3 regions of the Enterobacter sp. SA187 genome follow, and region 1 is predicted to be linked to each of the others. Evidence: predicted binding sites of a transcription regulator. Region 1 holds the regulator's gene; each other region holds the start of a gene.
The links. Region 1 encodes PhoB, which activates phosphate uptake and scavenging genes when phosphate is short. Its sites were predicted from a motif close to CTGTCATAAAACTGNCNNAT; they were not measured.
Positions count from the first base shown of each region.

Region 1 (5,138 bases):
TAATGTTACCTGCGCCGACAAAGAGGGCGAAAGTCATAAAGCCCAGAGCCATGATGTCTCGTGGTTTTAAGCGATGAGTCATAAACGTGTGCTGCCTGTGGATGTGGTGTTGGAAACGATGAAATGTTCGCCAGTGCCTTTGGAACAATACGACGGCAATTTCTCTCAATTTCAGCGGGATATGCTTCCCGCATGACGTGGCGAAGAATAGTTTTTCGATTTACCACGCAAATACAGTCGGTATGACAGTATCAGGGGCGCAATTTAAACGCTTATAACGTTTAAAGGCAAGACGGGATCGTAAAACCAGATGGATCTGCTGCTACCTATATGGTTACCAGTTCAAAACGCTATGTATAAGAAAAACACATGGCTTATCATGCGAACAAAAAATCATCAGCCGTACAATAATCGGTCAGAAAAAGGTGAACCGGAACGCAAACAGGCCAGCATTAGCTGGCCTGCGGAAAGATAAGCTGACAGTCGGGGCGTCAGGCGCTGTTTTTGGCGATCAAACGTTCCGGCAGAATAAAACTGAAACGCGTGCCCTGCCCTGGCGTGCTGGTAATATTGAGGCGGCTGTCGTGATGATTGACCGCATGTTTAACGATGGCCAGCCCAAGCCCACTGCCGCCGGTCTGCCGGGATCGCGCTTTATCCACCCGGTAGAAACGCTCCGTCAGGCGCGGAATGTGCTCGGCCGCGATCCCCGGTCCGTTATCTTCAACGCAAAATTCTGCGCCGTGGGGTACGCGCTTCCAGCTCACCACAATATGGGTGGCGGGGGGCGTATGGTTGACCGCGTTATACACCAGGTTAGAGATGGCGCTACGCAGCTGATCTTCACTGCCCAGCACTTTCAGCGAGCTGTCGATGTGGAACTCAATAGTCTGCTTTTGCTGGCTGAGGGTTTGCGCTTCCCGCTCCACCACCCGCAGCATCATCGGCACATCAATGGTTTCGTTCAGCAGTTGCACCGGCGAGGCTTCAATTTTAGAGAGCGTCAGCAGCTGGCGCACCAGCCCTTCCATACGTGAGGTCTGCTCGCGCATAGTATGCAGCGCTTTTTCACGGGGCGCGCCTTCCAGCGTCTGCTCCTGCATCATCTCCAGATAACCCTGTAACACCGTCAATGGCGTGCGCAGTTCATGGCTGACGTTGGCGAAGAAGTTACGTCGCGCGCCTTCCAGCTGATGCATCTGCGTGACATCACGCGCCACCATCAGCAATTGCTGATCGCTGTAGGGCATGACGCGAATTTCCAGATGGCGGCCATTATTCAGCACCAGATTAAGGGGCTTAAGGAATTCCTGACGCTTCAGGTACTGGGTGAATTCGGGATAACGCAGCAGGTTGAGGATGTTCTGGCCGTTATCGTCCGGCCAGCGCAGACCCAGCAATTGCTGGGCCAGACCGTTACACCAGAAGATCACGCCTTCTGCGGTGGTAAGCACCACGGCGTCCGGCAGCGACTCCGCGCCGCTGCGGAAGCGTTTGATCAGGCTGCCCAGTTCGCGACGGCGTTTTTTGTTACGCATCTGCATCTGGTGCAGCCCGTATAACAGCGGCTCCCAGCTACCGTGGCCCGGCGGCGGCGTCATGCTTCTGTCCACCCAGAGCCACCAGGAGAGTTGCAGTAAGTTCCAGAAATGCCAGACCAGTAATCCGGTGACGGCCGCCAGCAAAAACCACGGCAGATAACCAAATATGGCGCCGAGCACCAGCGCCGGGATGCAACACAGCACCAGCTCCAGCACCAGCCTTTTCCATGACAGCCGTTCCAGCACGCGTCACACTCCCTTCAGATGTTAGAAACGGGTCGAAAAACGATAACCCGTACCGCGGACGGTCTGTACCATACGATCGTGGCCGCTATGTTCCAGCGCTTTACGCAGGCGGCGAATATGCACGTCAACCGTGCGATCTTCAACGTAAACGTTGGTGCCCCACACATGGTTCAGCAACTGTTCACGGCTGTAGACACGCTCCGGATGGGTCATAAAGAAGTGTAAAAGCTTAAATTCGGTAGGCCCCATATCAAGGGGATTTTCGCCGGTCATCACGCGGTGGGAAGTGGGATCCAGGCTTAACCCCTGCATTTCGATCACCTCTTCCACCGCCATCGGCGAGATGCGGCGCATCACGGCTTTAATACGCGCCACCAGCTCTTTTGGCGAGAACGGCTTGGTGATGTAATCATCCGCCCCGGTTTCCAGACCACGTACGCGATCTTCTTCCTCGCCGCGGGCGGTAAGCATCATCACCGGAATATCACGGGTCAGGGCTTCACGCTTCACATGTTTGATAAACTGAATACCGGAACCGCCCGGTAGCATCCAGTCGAGCAAAATGAGATCGGGCCAGGGTTCATTCAACTGGTTCACCGCGCTGTCATAATCTTCCGCTTCGACAGGCTGGAAGCCGTTTTGCTCGAGGACAAAGCATACCATTTCACGAATTGGAGCTTCATCTTCCACGACCAGAATGCGTCTCGCCATAATTTGCCCTGTATTTATTAAGTCGCCAGTATATGTTGCGGTGGCATTATGCGTCAGATTTATGACAGATTTATGAAAATGATGACTGCCTGATGACTCAAGCCGTTGTTTTATGACACTCGTGAAAAAACCGATAACTATCTTCACGCCGCTTAACGTTTATAATCGGCTTCACGCTTTTTTGCCATGGGATCGTTATGCGTCTTCTTCATACCTCTGACTGGCACCTGGGTCAAAACTTTTACAGCAAAAGCCGGGCCGCTGAACATGCCGCCTTTCTTGACTGGCTGCTGAAAACCGCGGAAGAACAGCAGGTGGATGTGATTATTGTCGCAGGCGACATTTTTGATACCGGCTCGCCGCCGAGCTATGCCCGCGAACTCTATAACCGCTTTGTGGTGAATCTACAGCAAACCGGCTGTCACCTGGTGGTGCTGGCGGGTAACCACGATTCCGTCGCCACGCTCAACGAATCCCGCGAAATTCTCGCCTTTTTAAACACCACCGTGGTCGCCACCGCGGGCAGCGCGCCCTTTATGCTCAAACGCCGTGACGGCACGCCGGGCGCGGTGTTCTGCCCGGTGCCGTTTTTACGCCCGCGCGACATCGTGCTAAGCCAGGCCGGGTTATCCGGCAGTCAGAAACAACAGCTTTTGCTGACCAGCATCACAGCGTATTACCAGCAGCAGTATGAAGACGCCTGCGCCCTGCGCGGGGAGCAGAGGCTGCCGGTTATTGCCAGCGGCCATCTGACCACCGTCGGAGCCAGCAAAAGTGACGCGGTGCGTGACATTTATATCGGCACGCTGGACGCCTTTCCGGCGCAGAACTTCCCGCCGGTGGATTATCTTGCTCTCGGCCATATTCATCGCCCGCAGCTGGTGGGCGGTCAGGAACATATCCGTTATTGCGGCTCCCCCATCGCGTTAAGTTTTGATGAAACCGGCAGGCCCAAAAGCGTCAATCTGGTGACTTTCAGCGACGGCAGGCTGACGGAGGTGACGCCGCTGACGGTGCCGGTTACCCAGCAACTGGCGGTGATCAAAGGCGATCTGGCGGCTATCGGCGAACAGCTTGAGCAATGGCGCGACCAGCCGGTCAGCCCGCCGGTGTGGCTGGATATTGAAATCACCACCGACGAATACCTGGCCGACGCGCAACGGAAAATCCAGGCGCTTACCGGGGATCTGCCGGTGGAAGTGTTGCTGGTGCGCCGCAGCCGGGAGCAGCGCGAACGTCTGCTGGCGGGCGAACTGCGCGAAACCCTGAGCGAACTGAAGGTGGAAGAAGTCTTTGAGCGGCGGCTGGCGCTGGAAAGCCTCGACGAGGCGCAAAACGCGCGTTTACAGACGCTGTTCGCGCAAACCGTTGACGCCCTGACGGAGGAAGACGACGCATGAAGATCCTCAGTCTGCGCCTGAAAAATATCAACTCCCTGAAAGGGGAATGGAAAATCGATTTCACCGCCGAGCCGTTCGCCAGTAATGGGCTGTTTGCCATCACCGGGCCGACGGGGGCGGGCAAAACCACCCTGCTCGACGCCATCTGTCTGGCGCTGTATCACGAAACGCCGCGTCTGAGCAGCGTCTCCCAGTCGCAAAACGATCTGATGACCCGCGATACCGCTGAATGTCTGGCGGAAGTGGAGTTTGAGGTCAAAGGCGTGGCTTACCGCGCTTTTTGGAGCCAGAACCGCGCCCGCAATCAGCCGGATGGCAATTTGCAGGCCCCGCGCGTGGAGCTGGCGCTGTGCGCCGATGGCAAAATCCTTGCCGATAAAGTGAAAGACAAGCTGGATCTGACTGCCACCCTGACCGGGCTGGACTATGGTCGTTTCACCCGCTCGATGCTGCTCTCCCAGGGTCAGTTTGCGGCCTTCCTGAATGCCAAACCCCGAGAGCGCGCTGAACTGCTGGAAGAGCTGACCGGTACCGAGATCTACGGTCAGATCTCCGCGATGGTCTTCGAAAAGCATAAAACCGCGCGACTGGAGCTGGAAAAACTCCAGGCCCAGGCCGACGGCGTGCAGCTGTTAAGCGACGAACAGGCACAGACGCTCAGCGCAGGTTTGCAGGCACTTACTGACGAAGAAAAACAGCTGCTCGCCGGGCAGCAGCAGGCGCAGGGACATCATCAGTGGCTGAGTGAAAGCCACCGGCTGAGCGGCGAACGCCAGCGGGCGCAGGAGGCGCTGACCGCCGCGCATGCGGCATTACAGGCCGCCGCCCCGGAACTGGAAAAGCTGACCCGCGCCCTGCCTGCGGAAAAATTACGTCCCCACTGGCAGCAGTTACAGGAACGCCAGCAGGCGTTGCGCCACGCGCAGGGCCAGCACGAAAATGTGAATACTCGCTTACAACAGGTGCGCACCGGGCTGCAACAGACCTGGCAACTGGCGAATATCACCGCTACCACCCTGAAAAACGATGTGGCGCAGGTGCAGCAGTGGCTCAGCGAAAACGATCGTTTTCGCTTATGGAGCGCGGAACTGGCGGGCTGGCGTCTGACCTTTGCCCAGCAGCAGCGGGATGAAAAACAGCGGGCGGAGCTGCAAAATACACTCCGTACAACAGAACAGGCGCTCGCCGCCCTGCCGCCTTCCCCGCTGAATCTGAATCTGGAAGAAGTAAGCGCTCATTT
Region 1 is NZ_CP019113.1:2,165,955-2,171,092, reverse strand. Features, by position in the region: gene brnQ (branched-chain amino acid transporter carrier protein BrnQ) at 1-82, opposite strand, end outside; gene phoR (phosphate regulon sensor histidine kinase PhoR) at 492-1,787, opposite strand; gene phoB (phosphate response regulator transcription factor PhoB) at 1,809-2,498, opposite strand; gene sbcD (exonuclease subunit SbcD) at 2,696-3,898, shown strand; gene sbcC (exonuclease subunit SbcC) at 3,895-5,138, shown strand, end outside.

Region 2 (5,138 bases), 1.9 Mb from region 1:
CACGCATAACGTCAACGGCAAAACCGTGACCGTTAACCTGCGCGAGCTGAAAAAGAAACTGTACCTGTGCCTGATGAGCGTCAACGCGCTGGAAGCGATCCGCTTCTACGTCAGCTTCGCCTGCTCTTTCGCCTTCGCCGAGCGCGAGCTGATGGAAGGCAACGCCAAAATCATCAAGCTGATCGCCCGTGACGAAGCCCTGCACCTGACCGGCACCCAGCATATGCTGAACCTGCTGCGCAGCGGCGTGGACGATCCCGAGATGGCCGAGATCGCCGAAGAGTGTAAGCAGGAGTGCTATGACCTGTTTGTACTGGCGGCGGAACAGGAAAAAGAGTGGGCAGCCTACCTGTTCCAGGGCGGCTCCATGATCGGCCTGAACAAAGACATTCTTTGCCAGTATGTGGATTACATCACCAACATCCGCATGCAGGCCGTGGGTCTTGATTTACCGTTCCAGACCCGCTCGAACCCGATCCCGTGGATCAACGCCTGGCTGGTGTCCGACAACGTGCAGGTCGCGCCGCAGGAAGTGGAAGTCAGCTCTTATCTGGTCGGTCAGATTGATTCCGAAGTGAACACTGACGATCTGAGTGACTTCCAGCTCTGATGAGCCGCGTCATTCTGCGCATCACTGGCACAGAACTCCTGTGCCAGGATGAACATCCGTCGTTACTGGCGGCGCTGGAATCGCACCAGGTGGCGGTGGAATATCAGTGTCGTGAAGGCTATTGCGGCTCCTGCCGCACGCGGCTGGTGGCCGGTCAGGTTGACTGGCTGACCGAGCCGCTGGCCTTTATTTCCGCCGGTGAAATCCTTCCCTGCTGTTGCCGTGCGCGTGGCGATATTGAAATCGAGTTATAGCGCGTCAGATTTTCCGCAAATGAATTAATTTCCGGCGTTTATTATTTCAGCTCCCCAAACGTCAGCAGCTACCGCAAATAATATAAAAAAACCCTGAACAGCACTGTTCAGGGTTAAATTCCTGGTTGACATCACTCACACAGGAATAACTAGCTCTCCTTTATTTCTTCCGGATGATGATGGAGTTCACTCACCCGATAATAAATAGGGGTAATATCGACATAATTGATGCAGTAACCGCTTCCGCGCACGCTGGTGATAAAATCTTCCGGCAGCCCTAACAGACTAAGACGACGGTTAAGATTCTTCAGAACCTGCCACAGACGCTGGGTGGACGGAACCAGATCGTTCTCCTCCCACACCACGCGCAGCAGTTCCTCTTTGGTCACGATGTTCTGGCGGCCATGCTGGAGTAAATAGATAAATAGCTGCAACATCGTATGATTAAATAATACTGAGCCGAACATAAAATATTTCTCAGTACTTCCCTGCGGAAGGCGGTAAAGTCTTCCGTTGTCAATTTCGAAGTGAACTTCTTTGCCTATCACATAGCCGTACAGCCGATATCCCATCGTGTCGTTGCTCATTTGTCCTGAAACTTTGCAAGGAATGCCTTTTTTATTCCTGTTCATAGGCCATACTGTCAATAAGGTCGATTATATGGCTATGGGAATTAGTTTCAACATACAGGGGGAAGGTTATTTTGGCACAGGCCATCGCACGTCGACAAAATATTTACACAACCTAAGTAAAATATTAAGCATCTATCCGCGCAAATTGAACTACAAAAAGTCCAGACACCTGCAGGATGATCGCTATCCGGATCATTAACTTTAAATATTAATTTATGCCTTTTTTGCAGGATAAAATGCTGGTCAGGAATATCGCGCAAAAAAATGCCCCTCCGGACGGAGAGGCATCAGACCAGGGTTAACCGCGTTTACGGGCTATTGCTTCGTGATGCTTTTTCTCACCGATCATCACCACCAGCAACAGCAGCACAGCGATGACGCTACCGCCAATCATCACCATAAAGCCGCCGTCCCAGCCGAAGAAATCGACGGTATAGCCGACAATGGCGCTGGCCGCCACCGAGCCGCCCAGATAACCAAACAGGCCGGTAAAGCCTGCCGCCGTCCCTGCCGCTTTTTTCGGTGCCAGCTCCAGCGCATGCAGACCAATCAGCATCACCGGGCCGTAAATCAGGAAGCCGATGACGATCATGCAGATCATGTCCACCGTCGGGTTGCCCGGCGGGTTCAGCCAGTACACGACGGTGGCGATGGTCACCAGCGTCATAAAGAATACGCCGGTCGCGCCACGGTTGCCCCTGAACACTTTATCCGACATCCAGCCGCACAGCAGCGTGCCCGGAATACCGGCATATTCATACAGGAAGTAAGCCCATGACGACTTATCCAGCGCGAAGTGTTTCACCTCTTTCAGATAGGTCGGCGACCAGTCGAGAATGCCGTAGCGCAGCAGATAAACAAAAACGTTCGCAATGGCGATGTACCACAGCAATTTATTCGGCAGCACATACTGCATAAAGATCTGCTTCGCGGTCAGCTCTTCTTCGGTTTTTTCGCTGTAATCATCCGGATAGTCGTTCTTATATTCTTCAATAGGCGGTAATCCGCAGGACTGCGGGGTGTCGCGCATCAGGGCAAAGGCAATGAACGCCACGACGATAGCCGCGAACGCCGGCATATAGAGCGCCGCTTTCCAGTCGTTGAACCACGCCATGCCGAGCAGGAACAGCAAGGGCGGGATCCCGCCGCCAACGTTATGCGCGCAGTTCCACACCGACACGATGCCGCCGCGCTCTTTCTGCGACCACCAGTGCACCATGGTGCGTCCGCACGGCGGCCAGCCCATCCCCTGGAACCAGCCGCATAAAAACAGCAGCACAAACATAATGGCAATGCTGGAGGTCGCCCAGGGCACAAAGCCCATAAACAGCATTACGGCGGCGGCAAGGATCAGCCCCGCCGGTAAGAAGACGCGCGGATTCGAGCGATCCGACACCGATCCCATGATGAATTTGGAAAAGCCGTAGGCAATGGAAATCCCTGACAGCGCAAAGCCCAGATCGCCGCGGGAAAAGCCCTGCTCCACCAGGAACGGCATCGCCAGCGCAAAGTTTTTCCGCACCAGGTAATACGCCGCGTAGCCGAAGAAAATGCCCATAAAAATCTGCCAGCGTAAACGCCGGTAATACGGATCGATCTGCTGCTCCGGTAACCGGGGTTGATGCGCGGCAGGTTTAAAGATGCTCAACATAAAGCCTCCGTGGCATGTGTTGTTTTGTAATGAGTGAAAACGAGCGTCACGCCGCCTCAAAAGCGTGCGACGAGTGAAGACTGGACGTTAACGCAGGAAAAGTCGCGTCGAATGTTACAGAAATATGACAAGGCGCTCAATTCACGCAACAAATGTTCTTTTACTTTCGTTTTATGCGCGAATATGCGCGCAATCAAACAAACCACACAAGGAATGTGGCTAAATGCGCAATAAGGGTCATTAAGATAAGAGGGAAGCGAAAATGCGCGACGTGACTGAGTACGACGTCATCATTATCGGCGGCGGCGCAACCGGGGCGGGGATCGCCCGCGACTGTGCGCTGCGCGGGCTGCGTGTGGTGCTGCTGGAACGCCACGACATCGCCACCGGCGCCACCGGGCGTAACCACGGCCTGCTGCACAGCGGCGCGCGCTATGCGGTAACGGATGAAGAATCGGCGCGGGAGTGTATCAGCGAAAACCAGATCCTGCGCCGGGTCGCCCGCCACTGTATTGAACCCACCGGCGGTCTGTTCATTACCCTGCCGGAAGACGATCTGGCCTGGCAGCAACAGTTTATCAGCGCCTGTACCCGTGCCGGGATCGCCGCACAGCCGCTGTCGGCGGAAGAAGCGCTGCGCATCGAACCCTGCGTGAATCCCGCGCTCATTGCCGCCGTGCAGGTGCCGGACGGCACCATCGATCCCTTTCGCCTGACCGCCGCCAACATGCTGGACGCCCGCGAGCATGGCGCGATTATCTTAACCGGCCATGAAGTGATCGGCCTGCTGCGGGATAAAGATCGGGTGAACGGCGTGCAGATCCGCCATCCCTCAACGCAGGCGGTGCAGTCCCTGTACGCGCCTGTGGTGGTGAATGCCGCCGGGATCTGGGGACAGCGCATTGCAGAGTATGCGGATCTGAGCATCCGCATGTTCCCGGCGAAAGGCGCGCTGCTTATTCTTGATCACCGCATCAACCAGCAGGTGATCAACCGCTGCCGCAAACCTGCAGACGCCGATATTCTGGTGCCGGGGGATACCATCTCGCTGATTGGCACCACCTCCACGCACATTGATTACCGTGATATTGATAACACCCGCGTCACGCCGGAAGAGGTGGACGTGCTGCTGCGCGAGGGGGAAAAACTGGCCCCGGTGATGGCGACCTCGCGTATTCTGCGCGCCTATGCGGGGGTGCGCCCGCTGGTGGCCAGCGACGACGACCCCAGCGGGCGCAACGTCAGCCGCGGCATTGTGCTGATGGATCACGCCGAACGCGACGGTATGGAAGGCTTTATCACCATTACCGGCGGCAAGCTGATGACCTACCGGCTGATGGCGGAGTGGGCCACCGACGCCGTGTGCCGCAAACTCAATAATACGACGCCCTGCCGCACCGCCAGCGAACCGCTGCCGGGATCGCGGGAGTCTGCCGCTCAGACCCTGCAAAAAGTGATCTCCCTGTCAGCGCCGCTGCGCGGCTCGGCGGTGTGGCGGCATGGCGATCGCACCCCGGAATGGCTCGGCAACGCACGTCTTAGCCGTAGCCTGATCTGCGAATGCGAAGCCGTCACTGCCGGAGAAGTGGAGTACGCGGTGGATAATCTTAACGTCCGTTCCCTGCCCGATTTGCGGCGTCGCACCCGCCTCGGCATGGGCACCTGCCAGGGCGAACTCTGCGCCTGCCGGGCGGCCGGGTTGCTGCATCGCCTGAACGTCACCAACGATGCGCAATCCATCGCGCAATTGTCCGCATTTTTAAATGAGCGCTGGAAAGGCATCCGCCCCGTCGCCTGGGGCGATGCGCTGCGGGAAAGCGAGTTTACCCGCTGGGTATACCAGGGACTGTGTGGTCTGGAAAAGGAGACGACAGATGAAGTTTGATACGGTGATCGTCGGCGGCGGGCTGGCGGGTCTGCTGTGCGGCATCAGGCTAAGCCGCAGCGGGCAGCGCTGCGCCATTGTCAGCCGCGGACAGAGCGCGCTGAGT
Region 2 is NZ_CP019113.1:4,064,844-4,069,981, forward strand. Features, by position in the region: gene nrdB (class Ia ribonucleoside-diphosphate reductase subunit beta) at 1-610, shown strand, start outside; gene yfaE (class I ribonucleotide reductase maintenance protein YfaE) at 610-864, shown strand; gene BMF08_RS19560 (winged helix-turn-helix domain-containing protein) at 1,014-1,331, opposite strand; gene glpT (glycerol-3-phosphate transporter) at 1,795-3,147, opposite strand; gene glpA (anaerobic glycerol-3-phosphate dehydrogenase subunit A) at 3,410-5,032, shown strand; gene glpB (glycerol-3-phosphate dehydrogenase subunit GlpB) at 5,022-5,138, shown strand, end outside.
Region 2: a site for PhoB is predicted at 3,259-3,278, ahead of glpT (glycerol-3-phosphate transporter). Genes of this name have one in related genera too.

Region 3 (5,138 bases), 1.3 Mb from region 1:
AGCTGATTGAAAAAGCCGAGCGTCACGTCAATGGTCGCCACGCCCCAGGGTTTACCATCACGCCATATCGCCATGGCGCAGTTGGTCCGCGGCTGTGGGCTGGCAGCATCCTGATAAGCACGCGCCCAGGCACATTCGCCTTTGGCGGCGTTCAGGCCGTCTTTATACCAGGCCTGCTCCCAGTATTTATCTGCTTCCGGCTGGTTCCACACGGTATTGACCTGCAGTACTCCACCAGCGTCGCGGGCAAAGAAGGTGCTGAACTTCTCGCGCTCAGGATCGCGCAGACGGGGTAATGGCCAGATACCGCCGCCGAACACATTCTGATCGCCATACTGGTTTACCAAATTTGGCAGCAGTTGATCGATCTGCGCACTGTCGAGGGTGCCGACAAGTTCAGTGATCGTTTTTTGCTGCGCTTTCACGCGGTTCATTTGTTCTTTAATAGCGTTACTTTGCAGGGCAACGGTATGACGAACCAGTTCCGTTTCCGTGGCGACAATTTGCGGCGAGACAAAATGCTTAATCACGAAAAACGTAACCAGCACTAAAATAAAGAAAAATCCAACAAGAAGCAGGCTAAAACGACCCTGGGTGGTTTTCCATAGCATGATAAATATGACTCAGGTAGGGGAGGTATAGAATGGATAACGGCATAACGCTCAATAACTTTAATTTTATAAATTAGTTAGCAGTGAACGCTTATATAATTAATGGCTGCGGAAAAGCGGAGAAATAAAATAGCCCGATTCTTATCGGGCTATTTGCTAAAAATATTTTGAGTCTATCAAAATTTATTTATCGCTGAGTGCCTGCGCACACGCCCAGGCGCTGGCCCAGGCCCACTGGAAGTTATAGCCGCCCAGCCAGCCGGTGACATCCATCACCTCGCCAATAAAATACAGTCCAGGCACATTACGCGCTTCCATGGTGCGTGACGACAGCTCATGGGTATCCACGCCGCCAAGGGTCACTTCCGCCGTGCGGTAGCCTTCGGTACCGTTTGGCTGCACCCGCCACCGGGTCAGCGTTTCAATAAGCGCCTGCTGGTCGCGTGGGTTAAGCTGTTTCAGGGTCACATCCGGGATCTGTCCCAGCGACTGTAAGCACTCCACAAGGCGCTTCGGCAGGTGCATCGCCAGCGTGTTTTTCAGGCTCTGGTTCGGATGTCCCGCCCGCTGCTCATTGAGGACGCTTTCAGGATCGCATTCCGGCAGCAAATTAATGGTGACGAATTCACCCGGCTGCCAGTAGCTGGAAATTTGCAGGATCGCCGGGCCGGACAGACCGCGATGGGTGAAGAGCAGGTTTTCACGGAATACCGTGCCGTCTTCCGCCTCGATCACCGCGGGCACCGACACGCCGGAAAGCGTTTGTAACTGCTCCAGTAATGGTTTATGCAACGTGAAAGGCACCAGGCCTGCCCGTGTCGGCAGCACCTTCAGGCCAAACTGTTCGGCAATTTTATAGCCGAAGGGCGTAGCGCCCAGGCCCGGCATGGAAAGGCCGCCGCTGGCGATCACCAGTTTGTCGGCGCTGACGGTATCGCCGTTCAGCGTCAGCGTATAACCGTCGTCATCGCGGGCCACTTCAAGCACTTCAGTGCGCAGCCGCATCACTACTTTTCCCGCTGTACATTCCGCCACCAGCATATCAACGATCTGCTGGGCGGAGTCGTCGCAGAACAGCTGTCCGAGGGTCTTTTCATGCCACGCGATACCGTGTCTGCCGACCAGATCGATAAAATCCCACTGGGTATAACGTGCGAGGGCAGATTTACAAAAATGCGGGTTCTGGCTCAGATAAGCCGCAGGCTCGACATAAAGGTTAGTAAAGTTACAGCGGCCCCCGCCAGACATCAGGATCTTACGGCCCGGTTTTTTACCGTTATCGAGTAACAGGACGCGTTTACCTGCCTGTCCGGCCTGCGCGGCGCAAAACATTCCGGCCGCTCCGGCGCCAATTACGATGGCATCAAACCTTTCCACACGACGATCCTCTTGATTAATGAGCGGCGAATTGTAAATTTTCGCCGCTGGTCGCACCAGCAAAAATATGTCAATTCGATGACAGCTATTTGAAAAATAAAAGATAATTGTTTTTACGCTTTTACAACCTAAGGAAAATTATCAAAAAAAGTCTATATTTCACTTTCCCCGCACCGCGGTTGTCCACGATAATGCGCCGCGTTCATGACCTCAAAATGGCGTAACGTATATGCTACATTTATTTGCCGGCCTGGATTTACATACCGGGTTATTACTTCTTCTTGCTCTGGTCTTTGTCCTGTTTTACGAAGCCATCAATGGCTTCCATGACACGGCGAACGCGGTGGCAACGGTTATCTATACCCGTGCGATGCGTTCTCAACTCGCGGTCATTATGGCTGCGGTGTTCAACTTTTTCGGCGTTCTGCTGGGTGGACTGAGCGTGGCCTATGCGATTGTGCATATGCTGCCAACGGATCTTCTGCTCAACGTCAGCTCGGCGCATGGCCTCGCCATGGTGTTCTCAATGTTAACGGCGGCGATTATCTGGAACCTCGGCACCTGGTACCTGGGTCTGCCGGCCTCCAGCTCTCACACCCTGATTGGCGCGATTATCGGTATTGGTTTAACCAATGCGCTGATGACCGGCTCTTCTGTGGTGGACGCGCTTAACATTCCTAAAGTTATCAATATCTTCGGCTCCCTGATTATCTCGCCAATCGTTGGCCTGGTGTTCGCAGGCGGGCTGGTATTTTTGCTGCGTCGTTTCTGGAACGGCAGCAAAAAACGCGACCGCATTCATATGACTCCGGCAGAGCGTGAAAAGAAAGACGGCAAGAAAAAGCCGCCGTTCTGGACGCGTATTGCCCTGATCCTGTCCGCTATCGGCGTGAGCTTTTCTCACGGCGCTAACGATGGTCAGAAAGGTATCGGCCTGATCATGCTGGTACTGATCGGCGTGGCGCCAGCAGGCTTTGTGGTGAACATGAACGCCTCCGGTTATGACATCACCCGTACCCGTGATGCGGTGAATAACGTCGAAACCTACTTCCAGCAGCATCCTGCGCTGCTGCAAAAAGCCACCGGTGTGGATCCGCTGATCCCGACGCCGGAAGAAGTGGCGTCCAAACCGAACGAGTTCCATTGCCATCCGGGCCGCGCCATTAACGCGCTGGACCGCGCTAAAGCAATGCTGACCAATATCGAAAGCTACGACAAACTGCCGGTAGAACAGCGCGGCCAGCTGCGTCGCATTTTGCTGTGTATCTCTGATATTACCGACAAAGTGGCCAAGCAGCCGGATGTCAGCGCTGAAGACCAGCGTCTGCTGAAGAAGCTGAAAGGCGATATGCTGAGCACCATCGAATACGCGCCGGTCTGGATCATCATGGCCGTTGCGCTGGCGCTGGGTCTGGGCACCATGGTGGGCTGGCGTCGTGTGGCGACCACCATCGGTGAGAAGATTGGTAAAAAAGGCATGACCTACGCACAGGGGATGTCGGCACAGATGACCGCAGCGGTCTCCATTGGTCTGGCAAGCTATACCGGGATGCCGGTTTCCACCACGCACGTGCTCTCCTCTTCCGTGGCGGGGACGATGATTGTGGACGGCGGCGGCCTGCAAAGAAAAACCGTGACTAACATTCTGATGGCCTGGGTCTTCACCTTACCGGCGTCGATTATTTTGTCCGGCGGACTGTACTGGATCGCGCTGAAACTGATTTAAGCGCGGGCAGGAAGCATACAAAGCGGGTCAGTTTACTGGCCCGCTTTTTTTATGCTCAGTGCCAGATCATGAGGGCGATCAGGCTAACCACCACCAGGCCACACAGCGCGCTGGTTAAAATAAAATGCTGACGAACCCGCTGGCAGCGACGAATAAACTCATCATCATGATGGTCCAGATAACGTTGCTGGTAGATATACCACACCAGGCGCATCTGCTTACTGGGCTGTCCGTGCGAGGTAAAAAATCCTCCGCCATCCACATATTGATAGAGCAACGGATCGCAACCACGAAGTACCACTAACAATGCGCGTAATGATGAGAAGTAACGCGCCATATTCACCACACAAACGACACACAAAGCCCAAAACAGCGCGACGGTGCTGACCATACCCCCTCCCCGGCGATCCGCCCACGGAGAAATCCCCCGGGACTCTCGCTCCCCGATACTCAGCGAAAACAGTTCAGTGAAGAGTGTTACCAGAAACCGAGCGGGATCACATTTATTTATCCGGACGGCTCATTAAATAGTGTAGGAGATCCGTTAATTTTTTTACCACAAGGTTAATCGTAATCATGACCTGCAAATCGATTATTTGTTGCAGTAAAGCGTGAGCCAGGCGGATTGACGGCAGAGATCGTGCGTTATAAGGTAGAAATATCTTCTACAATTATACTCTTAAGGCCGGGCATTCCCCGCGCAAATAGTATGCAGGACGCGGGACACAGCACAACGCAGGATGAGCTGCTAACCCACTGGTCATCGACAACTTATGGAAGGAGTAACATTATGGCTTACACACATATCCTGATCGCAGTCGATCTCTCCCCGGAAAGCAAAGTTCTGGTCGAGAAAGCGGTATCCATGGCGCGCCCTTACAATGCGAAGGTTTCGCTGATCCATGTTGATGTTAACTACTCCGATCTTTATACCGGCCTTATCGATGTGAATCTTGGCGATATGCAGAAGCGCATCTCCGAAGAGACGCATCACGCGCTGACCGAGCTGTCCACCAACGCGGGCTATCCGATCACCGAAACCCTGAGCGGCAGCGGCGATTTAGGTCAGGTGCTGGTCGATGCGATTAAGAAATACGATATGGACCTGGTGGTCTGCGGCCATCACCAGGATTTCTGGAGCAAACTGATGTCCTCCGCGCGCCAGCTGATCAATACCGTTCACGTTGATATGCTGATCGTGCCGCTGCGCGACGAAGAAGACGAGTAAGGTTCAGATAGCCTCTCTCCCTGCGGGAGAGAGGAATTACTCCGGCGTTCCGGCGTAAATATCAAACCGGTGGCCCTTGGTGACCACCGCGTTAGGCGTGGCGATGCCCGCCAGCGGCGGCGCATAGTCCGGGCGCTTCACCACCACGCGTTTGGTCGCCAGCCGCCGCGCAGGTTCCAGCAGCCCGTCCGCATCC
Region 3 is NZ_CP019113.1:903,013-908,150, forward strand. Features, by position in the region: gene BMF08_RS04465 (methyl-accepting chemotaxis protein) at 1-611, opposite strand, end outside; gene BMF08_RS04470 (NAD(P)/FAD-dependent oxidoreductase) at 795-1,988, opposite strand; gene pitA (inorganic phosphate transporter PitA) at 2,218-3,714, shown strand; gene uspB (universal stress protein UspB) at 3,770-4,105, opposite strand; gene uspA (universal stress protein UspA) at 4,505-4,942, shown strand; gene rsmJ (16S rRNA (guanine(1516)-N(2))-methyltransferase RsmJ) at 4,979-5,138, opposite strand, start outside.
Region 3: a site for PhoB is predicted at 2,054-2,073, ahead of pitA (inorganic phosphate transporter PitA). Genes of this name have one in related genera too.